3 regions of the Xenorhabdus bakwenae genome follow, and region 1 is predicted to be linked to each of the others. Evidence: riboswitches for the same ligand, from Rfam matches in the RefSeq annotation. Region 1 holds a riboswitch; each other region holds the start of a gene.
What was found. A riboswitch is a leader RNA that binds a small molecule or an ion and turns the genes downstream of it on or off. The one in region 1 is predicted to bind thiamine pyrophosphate.

Region 1 (6,047 bases):
GATATATGGTCATTGGTTTCTACTGGAATCTGAGGCATCATTAAGTCCTCCAATTTTTTGTATAACTTCCCTAAATACCCCCTCGAATCAAGCCTCCCAAACCTTGTGATTCCATAAATTCGGCTGACAATACTTTTACTTCATGGCTGGTTTCAGCTCTCAAAATCAACTCAATAAGATGCTCAAGTTCTTTGGCATCCAAATGCCTTAATAAATACTTAATACGCGGAATACTGTGACCACTCATGCTCAGGCTACGGTAACCTAAGCCAAGCAATATGAGTGTCTCCATTGGCAGGCCTGCCATTTCTCCGCATATGCTAATCGGGAGATCAAGACGCTGGCATTCATCAAAGGCGAATTTCAAGGCTCTAATCACCGCAGGATGCAAATTATCATACAGCGAAGCGACGTGGGTATTATTGCGATCCACCGCAAGCAAATACTGGGTTAAATCATTCGTGCCAATAGAAACAAAATCAATCCGTTTCTTTAATTGAGGCAGCAAAAAAATGGCTGAGGGAACTTCAAGCATAATACCAACCTGGGGCATTGTGATTGTTTCAGCCAGCGTTTGCTCTACTTCAATTTTTGCTCTCTCAATCAGTTTTCGGGCTTCATCAATCTCTTCAATACTGGTCACCATCGGCAACAGTATTTTTAAATTGCCCGTTTGTGCATTGGCTTTTAGCATCGCCCGCAGCTGAATCAGGAATATTTCCGGTTGATCCAGCGTGATGCGGATGCCCCGCCATCCCAGACAAGGGTTTTCTTCGTTGATAGGCATATAAGGAAGTTGTTTATCAGCGCCAATATCCAGTGTTCTCAATACCACTGGCTTATCAGGAAAAAGTTCCAGTATCTCTTGATAGCGATTTTTCTGCTCATCTTCTGATGGAAAACCGCTATGCAACATAAAAGGAATTTCCGTGCGATACAGCCCAATGCCATCAATATTGTCTTCTATCTGCCGTTCATGTTTCAAACTCAAGCCCGCGTTAAGCTGCACCAGAACCCGTTCTCCGCTTTTTAGCCGTGCTTGCTTTTGCTGTTCACATTCAGCCAGCTTACTGAGAACCTGTTCCTCCTCGATGATTTGTTGGTATTCTTTAGCAACCAGAGGCTCCGGTTCAATAAAAACCTCTGCGCGATAACCATCCAGGATGAGTGTCCGATTGTGTAATAACTCAGGCTGGATATCCGCGCCCATGATAGCCGGAATTCCCATCGCACGAACCAATATTGCAGAGTGAGAATGGGTCGCGCCATCTCGTACAATCACACCCACCAATTGATCTTGTGGCAATTCAGCCAATAAGTTAGCACTGAGTTCATCAGCAACCAGTATAAAACGCGCTGGCCACTGCCTGCTCCCCGTAGAGGAACCATTCAGATGAAACAACACCCGCTGACCGAGCGCCCGCAGATCCGATGCCCTCTCGCGCATATAAAGATCTTGCAAGCTGGCAAACTGTTCCGCATATTTTTCAATCACCGTTTTAATCGCCCATTCCGCTACAAAACCGTTATCAACGGCACAAAACAGATCCCGCTTGAGTTGAGGATCATTTAATAAATGGGAATAGAGATCAAAAATGGCGGCGCTTTCTTTCTGTGAACTGGCAGTAAAGCGCTTGCTGATACGACGGCATTCCGCAGTGGCTTCTTCAAGCGCCAAAGTCAGCCTGGAGCGTTCAGCCTGATAATCCGGCGTCAATGCTTCAGTCACTTGTTCCAACAAAGGTTGGGAGCGATCTTGCCATCCCTGTGCCAGAACAATGCCATTAGAAATAGCAAGCCCCTTAATGCGGGTCTGGCGATACTGGCCGAACACCCCTTTGGTTTGCGCCTGAGCGAGAACAGCAGCAAGTTGCATCGCCAGTGTCACCATGAAAGATTCTTCACTTTCATCAAATAACCGTCGCTCATATTGCTGGACAACGAGTATTCCCTGCAATTGGCGACGATAAATAATCGGTACACCTAAAAAAGCCCGCAGACTTTCTTCTCTTACCTGGGGAATATATTTAAAACTGGGATGATCACGGACATCAGCGAGATTAATTAATTCGGATAAACGCCCAACTTGCCCCACGACACCTTCATCAAAGGCGAGACTAATTGCTTGCCCCCTGGGTTTTCTCAACCCCTTGGTTGCCATCAGGTAATAACATTGCCGCTGATGATCCGCCAAATAAATAGAGCAGACATCCGTGTTCATTGCCCGGCACGTTTCATTGACCAATAACTCAAGCGCTTCAGATAAATTAGCTGCCATTGCAACCTTTTCAACAATTTCCCGTAAGCGCATGAGCATAGCAATAACCTAACTTTTTCTACGACGATGTAAATAAGGTGAATGGAATAATGAAGCCGGCTCCTGCGTTGACATCACAATAAAAGAGAATTCTTTCATCACGCGGCGATAGACATCGCGTTTAAAAGAAACGACCTGCCGGACAGGATACCAATAACTGACCCAACGCCAACCATCAAATTCCGGTGTCTTACTGCGCTGCACATTAATATCCGCTTCATTACACAATAACTGTAATAAAAACCAACGTTGCTTTTGCCCAATACAAACAGGCTTTGTATCCCAACGCACCAAACGTTTGGGTAATTTGTAACGCAACCAACTCCGGGTTGAGGCAAGAACCCGTACATCTTTGCGATTTAAACCAACTTCTTCGAACAACTCGCGATACATTGCCTGCTCTGGTGATTCCCCTGGATTGATACCCCCTTGAGGAAACTGCCAGGAGTGCTGCCCATAACGGCGAGCCCACAGAACTTGCCCTTGGCGATTACAAATTACAATTCCTACATTCGGGCGGTAGCCATCATCATCGATCACCAGACTACCTCTCGGTATAACAAATTTAAAAAGATAGCTAATTGTTTCACACTCATCTCAAGCGGTAAACCTCTATGATTAGACTTTGCAGACGTAGCCGAAGTCTCTACAATACCGCTATCTCAACGGGGTGCGGCTGTCGCAAAACAGTACTGCTGAGAACAAACCCGTCGAACCTGAACCGGTTAGTACCGTCGTAGGGATTTGAGACGCTACTCATTGATATAATAGATGTCATTTTCATTTAGCACCTTCTCAGATCCTTTGCTATCTGCTAATAACAAACATTAAGTAATTGATGTATAGAATTATCAATATTGCTAACTATTGATATATGCAATTATAGGAGAGCAAAGTGTTTACAAAATTATTTCCCCGCTTTATGGCTATCAGCCTGCTGTCTATTGCTACCAGCGTTTTTGCTCAGACAGGCCAGGCAAAACCTACCCTGACAGTTTATACTTATGATTCATTTGCCTCTGAATGGGGACCCGGGCCTGCCATCAAAAAAGCCTTTGAAACCGAATGTGGCTGTGAACTGAAACTGGTTGCGTTGGAAGATGGCGTCTCCTTGCTGAACCGTTTGAGAATGGAAGGCAAAAAAACACCCGCAGATATTATACTGGGGTTAGATAACAACCTGATTCAAGCCGCTCAACAAACCGGATTATTCACACCAAGTCACGTCGATACCTCAAAACTGAAATTACCCATTGCATGGCACAACACGACGTTTATTCCTTACGATTACGGTTATTTTGCCTTTATTTACAACAAAAATACCCTACCTCATCCCCCCCAAAGTATGGATGAATTAATCAATAATCCCCAGAATTGGAAGATTATTTACCAAGACCCACGCACCAGCACGCCGGGTTTAGGGCTATTGCTCTGGATACAAAAACTCTATGGCGACAAAGCCGCTCAGGAGTGGCAAAAAGTGGCGCCAAAGACACTCACTGTGACTAAAGGCTGGAGTGAAGCCTATGGCCTGTTTCTGAAAGGTGAAGGTGATATGGTGTTGAGCTATACCACATCTCCTGGCTATCACATGATGTCAGAGAAAAAAGATAACTACGCCGCCGCTATCTTCAAGGAAGGACATTACTTGCAAATTGAAGTGGCCGCTCAGGTAGCCTCAAGTAAACAGCCAGAACTGGCACAGAACTTTTTGAATTTCATGCTTTCTCCGGCATTTCAGCAAGCCATTCCAACAACCCAATGGATGTATCCTGTCATTGATATCCCTTTGCCCGACGTTTTCAAACAACTTCCTGTTCCTGAGAAATCCCTGCAATTCAACGCAGATGATGTGGCAAAACACCGTACAAAATGGATACGTACATGGCAAAGCGCTGTCAGCCGTTAATCGCGGGTTGGTTATTGCCGGGGGTTCTTGCCGCCGGCCTGTTAATGATGGTTGCCCTGTCGGCGTTCGGGGCGCTGTGGTTCAATGCACCTGAAAGCCATTGGCAGGCATTTTTGCATGACAGTTATCTCTGGCATGTCATTCTGTTCACCTTCTGGCAGGCATTTCTCTCTGCCGTTTTATCGGTAACACCGGCCATTTTTCTGGCTCGGGCACTGTACCGTCGTTGTTTTCCAGGCAAGACTCTCTTTCTGCGCTTATGCGCCATGACATTGGTTCTCCCTGTTTTAGTTGCCCTGTTTGGCATCCTCACGGTTTATGGTCAGACCGGCTGGCTGGCTAACCTTTCCCAATGGATAGGCGTTGAATATCGTTTTACACCTTATGGGCTACAAGGGATTTTGCTGGCACATATTTTCTTCAATATGCCAATGGCAACGCGGCTATTGCTGCAATCTCTGGAGAGTATTGCCATTGAGCAGCGCCAACTTGCCGCCCAGCTTGGTATGAGTGAATGGCAACATTTTCGTTTTATCGAGTGGCCTTACCTGCGCCGTCAAATTTTACCGACGGGTGCGCTGATTTTTATGCTGTGCTTCGCCAGTTTCGCTACGGTTCTGGCTCTCGGCGGTGGCCCAGCCGCAACGACCATTGAACTTGCCATTTATCAGGCGCTGAGTTACGACTACGATCTTGGTCATGCTGCCCTGCTTGCCTTGATACAGCTTTTTTGTTGCCTCGGCTTGGTGCTTCTTAGCCAAAAACTTAAGGGCGCACTTTCCGTGGGTTATGGGCATCAACAACAATGGCGGAATCCACAGGATCCATGGCTGCAAAAATTATCTGATGGTTTACTGATTGGCATCGCGTTATTGCTGTTACTTCCCCCCTTATTGGCGGTCATCGTGGATGGCCTGAACCGTGATATTTTTGCTGTCTTAAGCCAGCCCGCTTTATGGCAAGCCTTTACGACGTCCATCATTATTGCAGTAGGTGCAGGATTGTTGTGTGTTATTTTCACCATGATGTTGCTATGGAGCAGCCGCGAATTACGCTTACGCCATTCCCCTCGCTGGGGGCAGACAATGGAAAGCAGCGGATTGCTGATCCTTGCCATGCCGGGAATTGTTCTTGCCACAGGCTTTTTTCTCCTGCTAAACACAACCATTGGTATACCTCAATCACCTTACGGGCTGGTTATCCTGACCAACGCATTAATGGCGATCCCCTACGCGCTAAAAGTATTGGAAAACCCCATGCGCGATCTGGCACAGCGTTATAACCCTCTATGTCGCTCCCTCAATATGCAGGGAATACACCGCCTGTATTGGATCGAGCTTAAAGCATTAAAAACACCATTGGCCCAAGCGTTGGCTTTCGCCTGTGTTTTATCCATTGGCGATTTTGGTGTGATTGCCTTATTTGGCAATGAAGATTTCCGCACTTTGCCTTATTACCTTTCCCAACAAATTGGGGCCTATCGCAGTCAGGATGGTGCCGTGACCGCATTTCTGTTGCTCCTGCTGTGTTTTGTTTTATTCACTGTGATTGAACGCTTACCGAGCCGACGCCATGATTAAACTTGAAAATGTCATTTATACTTATGAACACTTTGCCATGCATTTTAATCTGAGCGTCAAAGCCGGAGAACGCATTGCGATCCTCGGCCCAAGCGGCGCTGGTAAAAGTACCTTGTTAAGTTTAATAGCGGGTTTTCAGTTTCCAGCACAAGGCGATATTTGGCTGGATGGCGAAAACCATACGCATACCCCACCTTCCAGGCGGCCGGTTTCGATGCTGTTTCAGGAAAATAATCTGTTT
Region 2 (6,047 bases), 890 kb from region 1:
GAGGTTTATTTTCTGCAATACAGGCGGCATTGATGGCATGGCGAGTTGCCATATTGTCGCAGCAATCCAAGACCAAATCGACTTGGCTGACAGCGTTAACCAAAGATTTGCGATCTTGCCGTTCAGTAAGTGCAGTGATATGGATTTGTGGGTTTAGTTCAGCCAGTTGTTTTGCGGCTAATTGGGCTTTGTTGGCAGGAATATCGGCGCTGCGATAGATAATTTGGCGTTGCAGGTTTGAGATATGCAACGTGTCATCATCTGCCAGATAAAGGTTTCCTACCCCTGCGGCCGCGAGATAGAGCGCAGCCGGCGATCCTAATCCCCCCAAACCGACAACCAGCACCTTGCTGGCTTTTAATTTCTCTTGTCCTCCGGGACCAATGTCTTCCAGCAGTAATTGGCGGCTGTAACGCATAAATTCTTGATCGTTTAACATAAAAGCCCCCGATCTTGATACTCAACCAGATGAAGCAATCTGGCTGTTGTCTGCCGCCAATCTTTCGCTTTTGTAATCGCACTGACCAGTGCCACGCCACCGACTCCCGTTGCCACCACCTCCGGCACCCTCTCCAGTGAAATACCGCCAATGGCGACGGTAGGATATTCTGGGGTGATCTCCACTTGATGTTTGAGTGCTTCAAGGCCCTGTGGTGATGAGGGCATCTCTTTCGTGGTAGTGGGGAAAATATGCCCTAGTGCAATATAAGAGGGGCGCAGGGATTTTGCCCGCGCCAGTTCTTGTTGATCGTGGGTAGAAATGCCCAGACGCAATCCGGCTTGCTGGATGGCATGGAGATCCGCGATGTCGAGATCTTCCTGTCCCAAATGAACGCCATAGGCCTGATGTTTAATGGCAAGACGCCAATAATCATTAATGAATAATCGTGCATGATAGTGGTGACCGAGCGCAATGGCGAACTGAATATCTTTCTCTACCTGTTCTTCCGGCTGGTCTTTGATGCGCAATTGCAGGGTTTTGACGCCGGCTGCCAGTAAACGCTCAATCCACGTCAGGGAATCCACCACCGGATAAAGCCCCAATCGGTGCATTGTTGGGGCAAAGGGGGCTTGTGGAAGCGTTGAGGTATCAGGCTGATTTTTCATGCGTCACCTCCTCAGCACTGTGATAGAGTTCGCTGCCACGGGAACGGAATGCTTCTGACATCTGTTCCATACCCGCTTCCTGTTCCAGTTTTGCTGCATAATCGCGCACATCCTGGGTGATTTTCATTGAGCAGAATTTTGGCCCACACATGGAACAGAAGTGGGCAACTTTGCCGGATTCCTGCGGTAAGGTTTCATCGTGGTAGGCGCGGGCGGTGTCAGGATCAAGTGCCAGATTGAATTGATCTTCCCAGCGGAATTCAAACCGCGCCTTTGACATCGCATTGTCACGGATTTGTGCTCCCGGATGGCCTTTGGCGAGATCTGCCGCATGGGCTGCGATTTTGTAAGTAATCAGGCCTTGTTTGACATCCTCTTTATTGGGCAGCCCGAGGTGTTCTTTGGGCGTGACATAACACAGCATGGCACAGCCAAACCAGCCAATCATGGCAGCGCCGATGCCGGAGGTGAAATGGTCATAACCTGGAGCGATATCGGTCGTCAATGGTCCCAGAGTATAAAATGGGGCCTCGTGGCAGTGTTCGAGTTCTTCCGTCATATTACGGCGGATCAGTTGCATTGGGATATGCCCGGGTCCTTCAATCATGACCTGAGCATCGTACTCCCATGCGATCCTGGTCAGCTCGCCAAGAGTATACAATTCTGCGAATTGGGCTTCGTCATTGGCATCCTGAATTGAGCCAGGACGCAACCCATCCCCCAAAGAGAGGGAGACGTCATAGGCCGCACAAATTTCACAGATTTCGCGGAAGTGGGTGTAGAGGAAATTTTCTTGGTGATGGGAAAGGCACCACTTCGCCATAATTGAGCCGCCACGGGAAACAATACCGGTCAGGCGTTTGGCGGTCATCGGGACATAACGTAGCAGCACGCCAGCATGAATAGTGAAATAATCCACGCCTTGTTCGGCCTGTTCCAGCAAGGTATCGCGGAACATTTCCCATGTCAGGTTTTCTGCGATGCCGTTGACCTTTTCCAGTGCCTGATAAATCGGGACAGTACCAATGGGAACCGGGCTATTGCGTAGTATCCATTCGCGGGTTTCGTGGATGTAGCGTCCGGTGGAGAGATCCATCACGGTATCTGCGCCCCAGCGGGTAGACCAGATCAGTTTTTCCACCTCTTCTTCAATAGAGGAGGTGACGGAGGAGTTACCGATATTGGCATTCACTTTCACCAGAAAATTGCGACCAATAATCATCGGTTCAGATTCAGGATGATTAATGTTGGCGGGAATAATCGCACGGCCGGCAGCAACTTCCTGACGGACAAATTCGGCTGTGATGTTTTCCGGTAAGTTGGCACCGAAACTTTGCCCTGCATGTTGCTGGCGCAAGACTTCACTGCGAATGCGCTCGCGCCCCATATTTTCACGCAAGGCGATAAATTCCATTTCTGGTGTGATGATCCCCTGGCGTGCATAGTGCAATTGGGTGACACACTTACCCTGCCTGGATTTCAGTGGATGTGGACGATGGTGAAAGCGCAGGTGATCCAATCCGGCATCAGCAAGGCGTTGTTGGGTAAAATCAGAACTGAGGGCTGAAACAGGTTCGGTATCATTGCGTTCATCAATCCACGGCTGGCGGATCTTAGGTAAACCCTTCCTTACATCCAGTATGGCAGCAGGATCGCCATAAGAGCCGGAAGTGTCATAAACCGGGACAGGTTCGTTTGCCTCAAATTGGGGATTTTCTTTCGTGCCCCCAATGAATGTGGGAGAAAGTTGGATTTCACGCATAGGAACCTGAATATCTTGGCGTGAGCCTTCAAGGTAAATGCGCTTTGAATTGGGAAAAGTCACCCCTTGAACGGAATGGATAAATGCTTGTGCCGCATCTCTTTGAACCTTACGTGGCCTCGCTGGATGGGCTTTAGGCGAGATATCAGCCGTTGGAATAACCGTATTCGAAATAACGATATTGTTGGACTTAGACATAGCAAATTCCTGACTGTGTTATCGCCTGTCTCATTGTTGATCAGGCTTAAGTTGAGAAAATTGCTTGTCTGGAGCTCGCAGGGAGTAATGGTTGGGGCTGATTGGTATTTGTACATGATTGCATAAATGTACAAAATACTGGCAGCGGAGTGATTACTCTTGTTCCCTTCGCGGGTATTAGCCCGATCAGGTTCTGCGGATCCCGAATTAACGGTCTCAGCCTGTGTCCATCGTGATATACGTTGAACGCTAGGCACTCCGACAAGAAAAAACACCCCAAAGTATAAAGGGGATTGTGAAAACTACAACCCCGTTTTTGGGCGCATTTGTTTTGACATTACTGTGACGCCTATTTAAGAAGAGTATTCACCAGTGCGGTTACTATAACGAGATTGAAGACGTCATAAATCACATAACCCATGATGGAACAGATTATGCAACAAAAACTGACAGGTAGAGAACAAGGCTGGTGGATTGTCAGTCTTGAGAATCGGGTTTGGCTACCACAAGGAGAGTTACCTTTAGGTACGGCCGGTCAATGGTCATTGCAAGGCCATATGGCAAAACCCATCGGTGAGTGGTTGGGGGAGACGGTCTGGTTGGTTCGTCAGAAAATGGCTTCAGATATGTCCTCTCCCCGTTTAATTGCTGATCGGGATGCTAAGTTATTTCAGTTGGTTGGGCGTGGTGTTCAATTGGCTGAGTTTTATCGTTCACATCACTATTGTGGTTACTGTGGTCATGAGATGCAGCATAGCCAGCGTGAATGGGCTTGTTTGTGCCACCACTGCCATGAACATTATTATCCACAAATTGCACCCAGCATCATTGTCGGTATTCGCCGTGATGACCATATCTTGCTGGCACAACACCAGCGTCACCGTAATGGGATTCATACCGTGCTGGCCGGTTTTGTTGAAGTGGGGGAAACGCTGGAGGAGACTGTGCATCGTGAAGTGATGGAAGAGAGCGGGATTACGATCCGTAATTTGCGTTATGTCGCCTCCCAGCCGTGGCCTTTCCCGAATTCATTGATGGTAGGCTTTCTGGCCGATTATGAGAGCGGTGAAATCAATATTGACCCCGCTGAACTGATCAGTGCAGATTGGCACCGTTATGATAATCTTCCCTTGATTCCTCCCCCTGATACGATTGCCCGCCGTTTAATTGAAGATACGGTGGCGTTATGCCGTCATCAGTAATCATCACGTTATGGGAGGTTATGCCAGAAGTTCAATTTCAGGCATGTTAAACTGCGCCAGTTTTTTCGTGTGTTTGTCGTGCATAAATTAATCAAGGGAGCTTGTCATGAATGAGTTGAAAAACGACCGCTATCTGCGTGCCTTATTGCGTCAGCCCGTCGATATCACCCCGGTATGGATGATGCGTCAGGCCGGTCGATATTTACCTGAATATAAAGCTACGCGTCAGGCGGCGGGAAATTTCATCTCGTTATGTAAAAACACCGAATTGGCTTGTGAAGTGACTCTCCAGCCCTTACGCCGCTTTCCGCTGGATGCCGCTATCCTGTTTTCTGATATTTTGACTATTCCTGATGCGATGGGATTAGGGCTGTATTTTGAAACGGGAGAAGGGCCACGTTTTCATTCTCCGATTCAGAATCATGCTGATGTAGAAAAATTGCCTGAGCCTGATCCCGAACTGGAGTTAGGCTATGTTATGGATGCCGTGCGGGCTATTCGTAAGGCATTGGCAGGACAAGTGCCTTTGATCGGGTTTTCTGGTAGCCCGTGGACATTGGCCACATATATGGTTGAAGGCGGAAGCAGTAAGGCTTTCACCAAAATTAAGGCCATGATGTATGCGGAGCCTGCTACATTGCATATGTTACTGGATAAATTGGCAAACAGCGTTATTTTATATCTGAATGCGCAAATAAAAGCTGGCGCTCAATCTGTCATGATTTTCGATACCTGGGGTGGGGTTTTGTCTCATCGAGATTATCTGGCGTTTTCCCTGCAATACATGCATAAAATTGTTGATGGATTGATCCGCGAACATGAAGGCCGTCGTGTGCCTGTGACCCTGTTTACCAAAGGGGGAGGGCAGTGGCTTGAAGCGATGGCGGCGACAGGATGTGATGCGCTTGGTTTGGATTGGACAACGAATATGGCTGATGCGCGTCGGCGCGTTGGAGATAAGGTCGCCTTGCAGGGTAATATGGACCCGTCCATGTTATATGCCCCGCCAGCACGAATTGAAGAAGAAGTGTCGACAATTTTACAAGATTTTGGTGTGGGCAGTGGGCATGTTTTCAATTTGGGGCACGGTATTCATCAGGATGTTCCGCCAGAACACGCAGGCGCATTCGTTGAAGCAGTACATCGGCTTTCAGTAAAATACCATCAATGATTTTATGATTGATACAAAGGCATTACGTCAGGAACAGATAGAGAAATCACGGCTGGTTATCCGCCATGATGCTTTTTCTGCGTCTTTCACGCCAGATTTTACGCCGAAGTTCATTGCGGGTGCTGATGTTGGGTTTGAAAAAAGCGGTACGGTAACCCGTGCCGCCATTGCGGTATTGCAATATCCTTCACTGGAATTGGTTGAATACCAAATTGCCAGAATTGATACGGTACTTCCCTATATCCCCGGTTTACTCTCATTTCGTGAATATCCTGCACTGATAGCTGCATGGCAAAAATTAAGTTTGCGGCCTGATTTGGTGATGGTGGATGGTCAGGGCATTGCCCATCCTCGGCGTTTTGGTATCGCCAGCCATTTTGGGGTCTTCGTGGATGTTCCCACCATTGGGGTGGCAAAAAGCCGTTTGTGTGGTGAACATGCGCAGGTAGGAGAGGTTCTGGGTGATCGTCAGCCACTGATGGATCACGGTGAACAGATTGGTGTCGTATTGAGAAGCAAAAAAAGATGCAATCCGCTCTATATTTCCCCTGGACACAAGATCAGTATTGATAGTGCGGTCTTTTGGGTTGAGCAGTGTATGGGGGGA
Region 3 (6,047 bases), 1.9 Mb from region 1:
CTATCTTCCGGGTACAGATTTCGTTGATAGAGTCATGCTCGAAAATAACCGCCCCAATACTGTTCTTCGCTCCATGCAAACCTTATTGAATCATGGACGCCTGGCAGGTACGGGTTATCTCTCAATTTTGCCGGTAGATCAGGGGGTTGAACATTCCGCCAGCGCTTCTTTCGCTACCAATCCTCTCTATTTTGATCCCAAAAATATCGTTGAACTGGCGATTGAGGCAGGCTGTAATTGTGTTGCTTCAACTTACGGTGTTCTGGCGTCTGTTTCTCGCCGTTATGCCCATAAGATCCCGTTTCTGGTTAAGCTTAATCACAATGAAACGTTGACCTATCCCGCCCAATATGATCAAACTTTGTATGCCAGTGTCGAACAGGCATTTAACATGGGTGCCGTTGCAGTAGGTGCAACAATCTATTATGGTTCTCCCGAGTCACGCCGCCAAATAGAAGAAATTTCAGCCGCCTTTGAACGCGCTCACGAACTCGGTATGGTCACTGTGTTATGGGCTTATCTGCGTAATTCCGCTTTCAAGAAAGATGGGGTTGATTACCACACCAGTGCCGATTTAACCGGCCAGGCGAATCATCTGGCCGCAACGATCGGCGCTGATATCGTTAAACAAAAAATGGCTGAAACTAACGGTGGTTATACTGCTATTGGGTTCGGGCACACGGATAAACGCGTCTATAGCAATTTGACCTCTGAACATCCGATTGATCTCGTTCGTTATCAAATTGCTAACTGTTATATGGGACGCGCTGGATTAATCAATTCAGGTGGTGCTTCTGGAAACAATGACTTAAGTGATTCTGTCCGCACTGCCGTTATCAATAAACGTGCCGGGGGAATGGGATTGATCCTTGGCCGCAAAGCGTTCAAGAAATCGATGACAGAGGGCGTTGAGTTAATCCGCTCCGTACAGGATGTTTATCTCGATAAGAAAATTACCATCGCCTAATCCATTAGATTCAGTACGTTCAAAATGGGGATCTTTGCATCCCCATTATTCAAAAATTCACCACCATTGATGAAAATGGTGGACTGGCCCAATGCCATGACCAACCTGCAAACTATCCGCCTGCATCAGCGCCTTTTGTAAATATGTTTTGGCAACCGGCAACGTACTTTGCCAATCAGAGTACCGGGGGCGTAATGCAGCAAGTGCTGCGGATAAAGTACAACCCGTTCCATGAGTATGCCGTGTATTGACTCTGGGAGCGCTGAAACGCCACTCCCCGTCCGAGGTAAAAAGCCAATCCGGGCTTTCCTCATTATTTAAATGTCCGCCTTTCAATAAAACTGTCTGGCATCCCATTGAACGTAATGCACGCCCCTGCCATAACATTTCATCTTCAGTATTGGCAATATCACATTTCAATATAGCTGCTGCTTCCGGTAAATTAGGGGTGATCAAAGAGACGATCGGCAGTAATTGCTCTACCATTGCGGAAACAGACTCTGGTGATAACAAAGGATCACCGCTTTTCGCTACCATAACAGTATCCAGTACAATGTAAGGAATAGGATAACGCTGCAACGACTCTGCTATTACAGCGATATTAGCCGCATTCGACAACATACCAATTTTGGCACTGTCAATCCTGACATCTGAAAGCACAGACTCTAACTGAGCAGCAACAAAGAGGGGATCAAGTTCATACACGGATTGTACACCCAGTGTATTTTGCGCAACCAACGCAGTGATAACTGTCGTGCCGTAGGCTCCAAGCGCAGAAAAGGTTTTTAAATCGGCCTGAATGCCGGCACCACCGCCGGGATCGGTTCCTGCGATAGTCAGTGAGTTAATTCTCATTATGGTGATTCCTGCCACCAGCTAAAGAAAAGCGGGTATCGGAATAAGAGATACCATGACTTCCCTACGCTGGCATTATCCAGATCAGGGAATACGGGTACTTCTCAGTTCAATAAAGAACGCCCCGAGTCAAAAAAAATCACTCTATTAGTATCCCAATAGAGTGATATTTGCAATAGGTTATCGCCAGATAATAAAACTAAACTAACGATAAATAGATTTAACCAGCAATCAGATAGCCGCTAAATTAAATTTATTACTATAAAGTTTTAACGTTTGCAGCAGCAGGACCTTTAGGACCATCCTGAATTTCAAACTCAACTTGTTGGCCTTCAGACAATGTTTTAAACCCATCTTTCGTAATAGCAGAAAAATGTACAAATACATCTTTGCTACCATTAGATGGAGTAATAAAACCAAAACCTTTAGACTCGTTGAACCACTTCACAGTACCAGTGATTTTTGCCATTTCAAAAATTTCCTTTGACTCACTTTATTCGCCTATTGGCATCAAAATAAACAAACCAGTATTAGTTACTGTTATTTATTAACAGAACTTTACTTCGTTTACCCATGTGTTTTATCACATACTCTTTATATAATCGCAAGCCATTTTTTTCAGGTGCTGGAGACAACGCACATATTTAAAACTCTAAATTCACATTCCGATTTGAAATTACTCAATAACCTTTAAGTCGCATAACCCCATGAATAAACGTAAAAAGAAAAATTCACCCAAAACAATATCTTTAATAAGACTAATATATAATACTGTTTTACCTATCAGTTATGGTGTAGGCCAGAGAGTTATTGTTATACAAAATTCATTTTAGGTAGCTGTAAAAATTATGGTTAATCTCACTTATTATTTTTGAACGTACAATATAGCCGCTTTACATGTAATCAGCTTACTTTTTGTTTGTCCTTTATTAAATATTGTTCAATTATAATATTTGTGGGATGACTTTTTACTATTCATCCGTATGATCATCCTCATACGATTTATTGATTTCATGAAGTGCATTTCGCCGGAGTAGTTAGCGTTTAAAATAAAACTACATTGTCAAAAAAAGAGTATAAACATTCTTATTCTGTATTATGGAGAAAATACAGAAATAATATTTTATTAAAAATAGAATTCACCAGAGAATGGCATTTAGTTACATAAAATAACGGTAATGCATTATTTATCACTGACAATCAGCCGGGCATAATACCCGGCTGAAAAAACATGGCGTGGATTAGCAACTAATCTGCTTATCTCTTGGCTTTCTTTGAGCGAACAATCAAATAACCAATCCATAAGACACCAATCCAAAACGGCATCAAGATGACTGAAATACGAATTGGGGGCATCGTTAGTATAATAACAAGAATGAATGCCAGGAATACTAAACACAGGTAGTTTCCAAATGGATACCACAGTGCCTGAAATTTCGTCTTGACACCTTCTTTATCTTTAGCTGAACGGAATTTCAAATGAGCACAACAAATCATAATCCAGTTAATGACCAGAGTTGTTACCACTAATGCCATTAACAACTCAAATGCCTTACCGGGCATAACATAGTTAATCAATACACCAATTGATGTTACCAGCGCGGATAAACCAATAGACAAGACAGGGACATTGCGTTTGTTAACTTTTGTGAGTGCATAAGGCGCATTGCCTTGTTTAGCCAAACCATACAGCATCCGGCTATTACAATACACTCCACTGTTATAAACCGACAACGCCGCCGTTAGTACCACCACATTCAGCGCATTCGCTACCCAGAAATTATCCAGATCATGGAAAATCAAAACGAATGGGCTGCCGCCTTCTACCACCTTCTCCCACGGATACAACGACAGCAAAATAGCCAATGAACCGATATAGAACAGCAAGATGCGATAAACAACCTGGTTAGTAGCTTTTGGGATATTTTTCTCAGGATTTTCTGCTTCTGCTGCGGTAATGCCGACCATTTCCAGCCCGCCAAATGAAAACATGATCACAGCCAGCGCCATAATCAAGCCAGAAATCCCATTTGGCATAAAGCCGCCCTGCTGCCACAAGTTGGTGATACTTGCCTGTGGGCCACCATTACCGCTAATCAGCAAATAACTTCCAAAGATAATCATCCCGACGATGGCACTGACTTTAATGATAGAGAACCAAAATTCGGTTTCACCATATAACCGAACATTAATTAGATTGACGAGATTAATCAGTACAAAGAATATTGCCGCAGAAATCCATGTTGGAAAGTCCGGCCACCAATATTGGATATACATGCCAACAGCCGTTAATTCTGCCATTCCAACCAAAATAAACATTGCCCAATAATTCCAGCCTGCCAGAAAACCGGCAAAATTCCCCCAATATTTATAAGCAAAGTGGCTAAATGACCCTGCGACGGGCTCTTCAACAACCATTTCGCCCAGTTGGCGCATAATTAAAAATGCGATAAACCCGCCGAGTGCATACCCAAGGAGCACTGAAGGCCCAGCCATTTTAATGGTTTGGGCAATACCTAAAAATAACCCCGTACCTACTGCACCGCCGAGAGCAATAAGCTGAATATGTCTGTTCTTTAAACCACGCTTAAGCGTAGATTGTTGTTCTTGTTGTTCTGCCATCTAATCCTCTTTTTACGATGCTTAGAACCCGTCTCATTAGAAGCTGTTTTATTTGTTGTTTTGAACCGTTGTACCTGAATAGAGCCAGAAATCCTCCAACTCTTCTCAAATTCTTACATTGCGCAAAATTTGTTGAGTTCAAATTTTCTCAACATAGTTCCTTCAACATATTATATATGATTGAGTTATATACTAATTTAACGCAATATTGAGTTTGTTAATTCGTATCAAGTGGATATTAAAACACCATTTACAAAGAATGAGTACTGCGGATGCATATTAACACACATGCAGGCAAAATAATGGTTGATTAAATGTCAAAAAGGTAAGTATCGGGTGATAGAACAAACACCTAATTCGAACACATCATTACCTTGCTCACAATGTACATCCAACGCTAACAAATACAAAAACAAACATATCAATATCAAGCACAGAGCTAAGAGGATTTTTTTAGTATTCAATGAGGTCACCTTAGGATTATTTCATTGTAGTTAACTTTATAATAAAATATTATAGAGAGTTATCATATGATAAAGTGATAATAGTGTATTAAAATTTTTAATCTAATCACTGTACCTCTATTAATGATGGGTTTTGTCATCTTGAAAAGAAGTTGTGTATACTTCTCCAACCTTCAACCAATTTAAAATTGTAATGGCACAAGATAACCACTTAGCACTTGTATGCGCACTGAGTAAATGGATAGAAAACCATCTTGGCCGTGTCATTCATCTTGAAGAGCTTGCTGCTTATTCTGGCTATTCACTTTGGCACATGCAGAAAATATTCAAGGAAGTTACCGGCATATCTCTTGGGAAGTACATCCGTCAACGACGCCTGGCTGGCGCTGTTTATCTGTTGAAAAATAGTTCTTTGCCTATTTTTGATATTGCCCTGGATTTCGGGTTTGGCTCTCAATCCCATTTTACCTATATGTTCCGTAAAGAGTACGGCATTACACCTTATGATTTTCGCCAAAGTACAGATATTGAACTTGGAGTTAAGCTTCCACTACATTTAACTGACAACTGCGGATCATAAAACCGGGTATCGTTAGCGGCCATTCATCATGGCCGCCATGCCTCGGCTTACTTATATCCACTACCTTCTCTTTCCAAAAAACATCATTCTGTTTCTATATATACTCGATAAACTTCAAGTTGCCATCTGCAAGATGACGCGAAGCCTTATATTTCCCCGCGCAGCGGGGAAATATAACACGCATCCTGAAGTTAAATTGGTATATTAAGCATAAATCGTTATTGATATTTTTCTACCAGTGCCAGAGCTATCGCTTCCGTTTCTGCATCGGGAATGCCACTAATGTCTGACGGGCGAAAATGCATCTGAAATGCTTGAATCGTTTTATACGTGGCGCTATCCAAAATTCCCGTTTGAGGAATACGATAACCATAAAGGGCCAGTGCTTTCTGAACTGATATGACTGACGCCCGCATACCCGGTGCTCTACCCGCCAAATATTTATTCACTGTTGCATGATCGGGCCAGGCCCCAATCCCCTGTTCATAAAGTTCGCGCCACGGAAAAACAGGCCCAGGATCGTCTTTTCTCAGTGGGGCAATATCGCTATGACCCACAA

Region 2: it holds a riboswitch for thiamine pyrophosphate, as region 1 does, so the genes downstream of both, thiC (phosphomethylpyrimidine synthase ThiC) here and thiB (thiamine ABC transporter substrate binding subunit) in region 1, are expected to answer to the same signal.
Region 3: it holds a riboswitch for thiamine pyrophosphate, as region 1 does, so the genes downstream of both, thiD (bifunctional hydroxymethylpyrimidine kinase/phosphomethylpyrimidine kinase) here and thiB (thiamine ABC transporter substrate binding subunit) in region 1, are expected to answer to the same signal.

The regions. Positions count from the first base shown of each region.
Region 1 covers NZ_CP119194.1:2,404,788-2,410,834, forward strand. The annotation lists gene ptsP (phosphoenolpyruvate--protein phosphotransferase) at 71-2,317, opposite strand; gene rppH (RNA pyrophosphohydrolase) at 2,327-2,857, opposite strand; TPP riboswitch at 2,974-3,078, shown strand; gene thiB (thiamine ABC transporter substrate binding subunit) at 3,240-4,226, shown strand; gene thiP (thiamine/thiamine pyrophosphate ABC transporter permease ThiP) at 4,202-5,806, shown strand; gene thiQ (thiamine ABC transporter ATP-binding protein ThiQ) at 5,799-6,047, shown strand, end outside.
Region 2 covers NZ_CP119194.1:3,299,680-3,305,726, forward strand. The annotation lists gene PXH59_RS16445 (HesA/MoeB/ThiF family protein) at 1-439, opposite strand, end outside; gene thiE (thiamine phosphate synthase) at 433-1,107, opposite strand; gene thiC (phosphomethylpyrimidine synthase ThiC) at 1,091-3,067, opposite strand; TPP riboswitch at 3,214-3,338, opposite strand; gene nudC (NAD(+) diphosphatase) at 3,502-4,269, shown strand; gene hemE (uroporphyrinogen decarboxylase) at 4,376-5,440, shown strand; gene nfi (deoxyribonuclease V) at 5,445-6,047, shown strand, end outside.
Region 3 covers NZ_CP119194.1:499,794-505,840, reverse strand. The annotation lists gene fbaB (class I fructose-bisphosphate aldolase) at 1-967, shown strand, start outside; gene thiD (bifunctional hydroxymethylpyrimidine kinase/phosphomethylpyrimidine kinase) at 1,025-1,822, opposite strand; TPP riboswitch at 1,867-1,959, opposite strand; gene cspE (transcription antiterminator/RNA stability regulator CspE) at 2,082-2,291, opposite strand; gene PXH59_RS03010 (amino acid permease) at 3,080-4,444, opposite strand; gene mgrB (PhoP/PhoQ regulatory lipoprotein MgrB) at 4,762-4,917, opposite strand; gene PXH59_RS03000 (helix-turn-helix domain-containing protein) at 5,102-5,488, shown strand; gene PXH59_RS02995 (N-acetylmuramoyl-L-alanine amidase) at 5,707-6,047, opposite strand, start outside.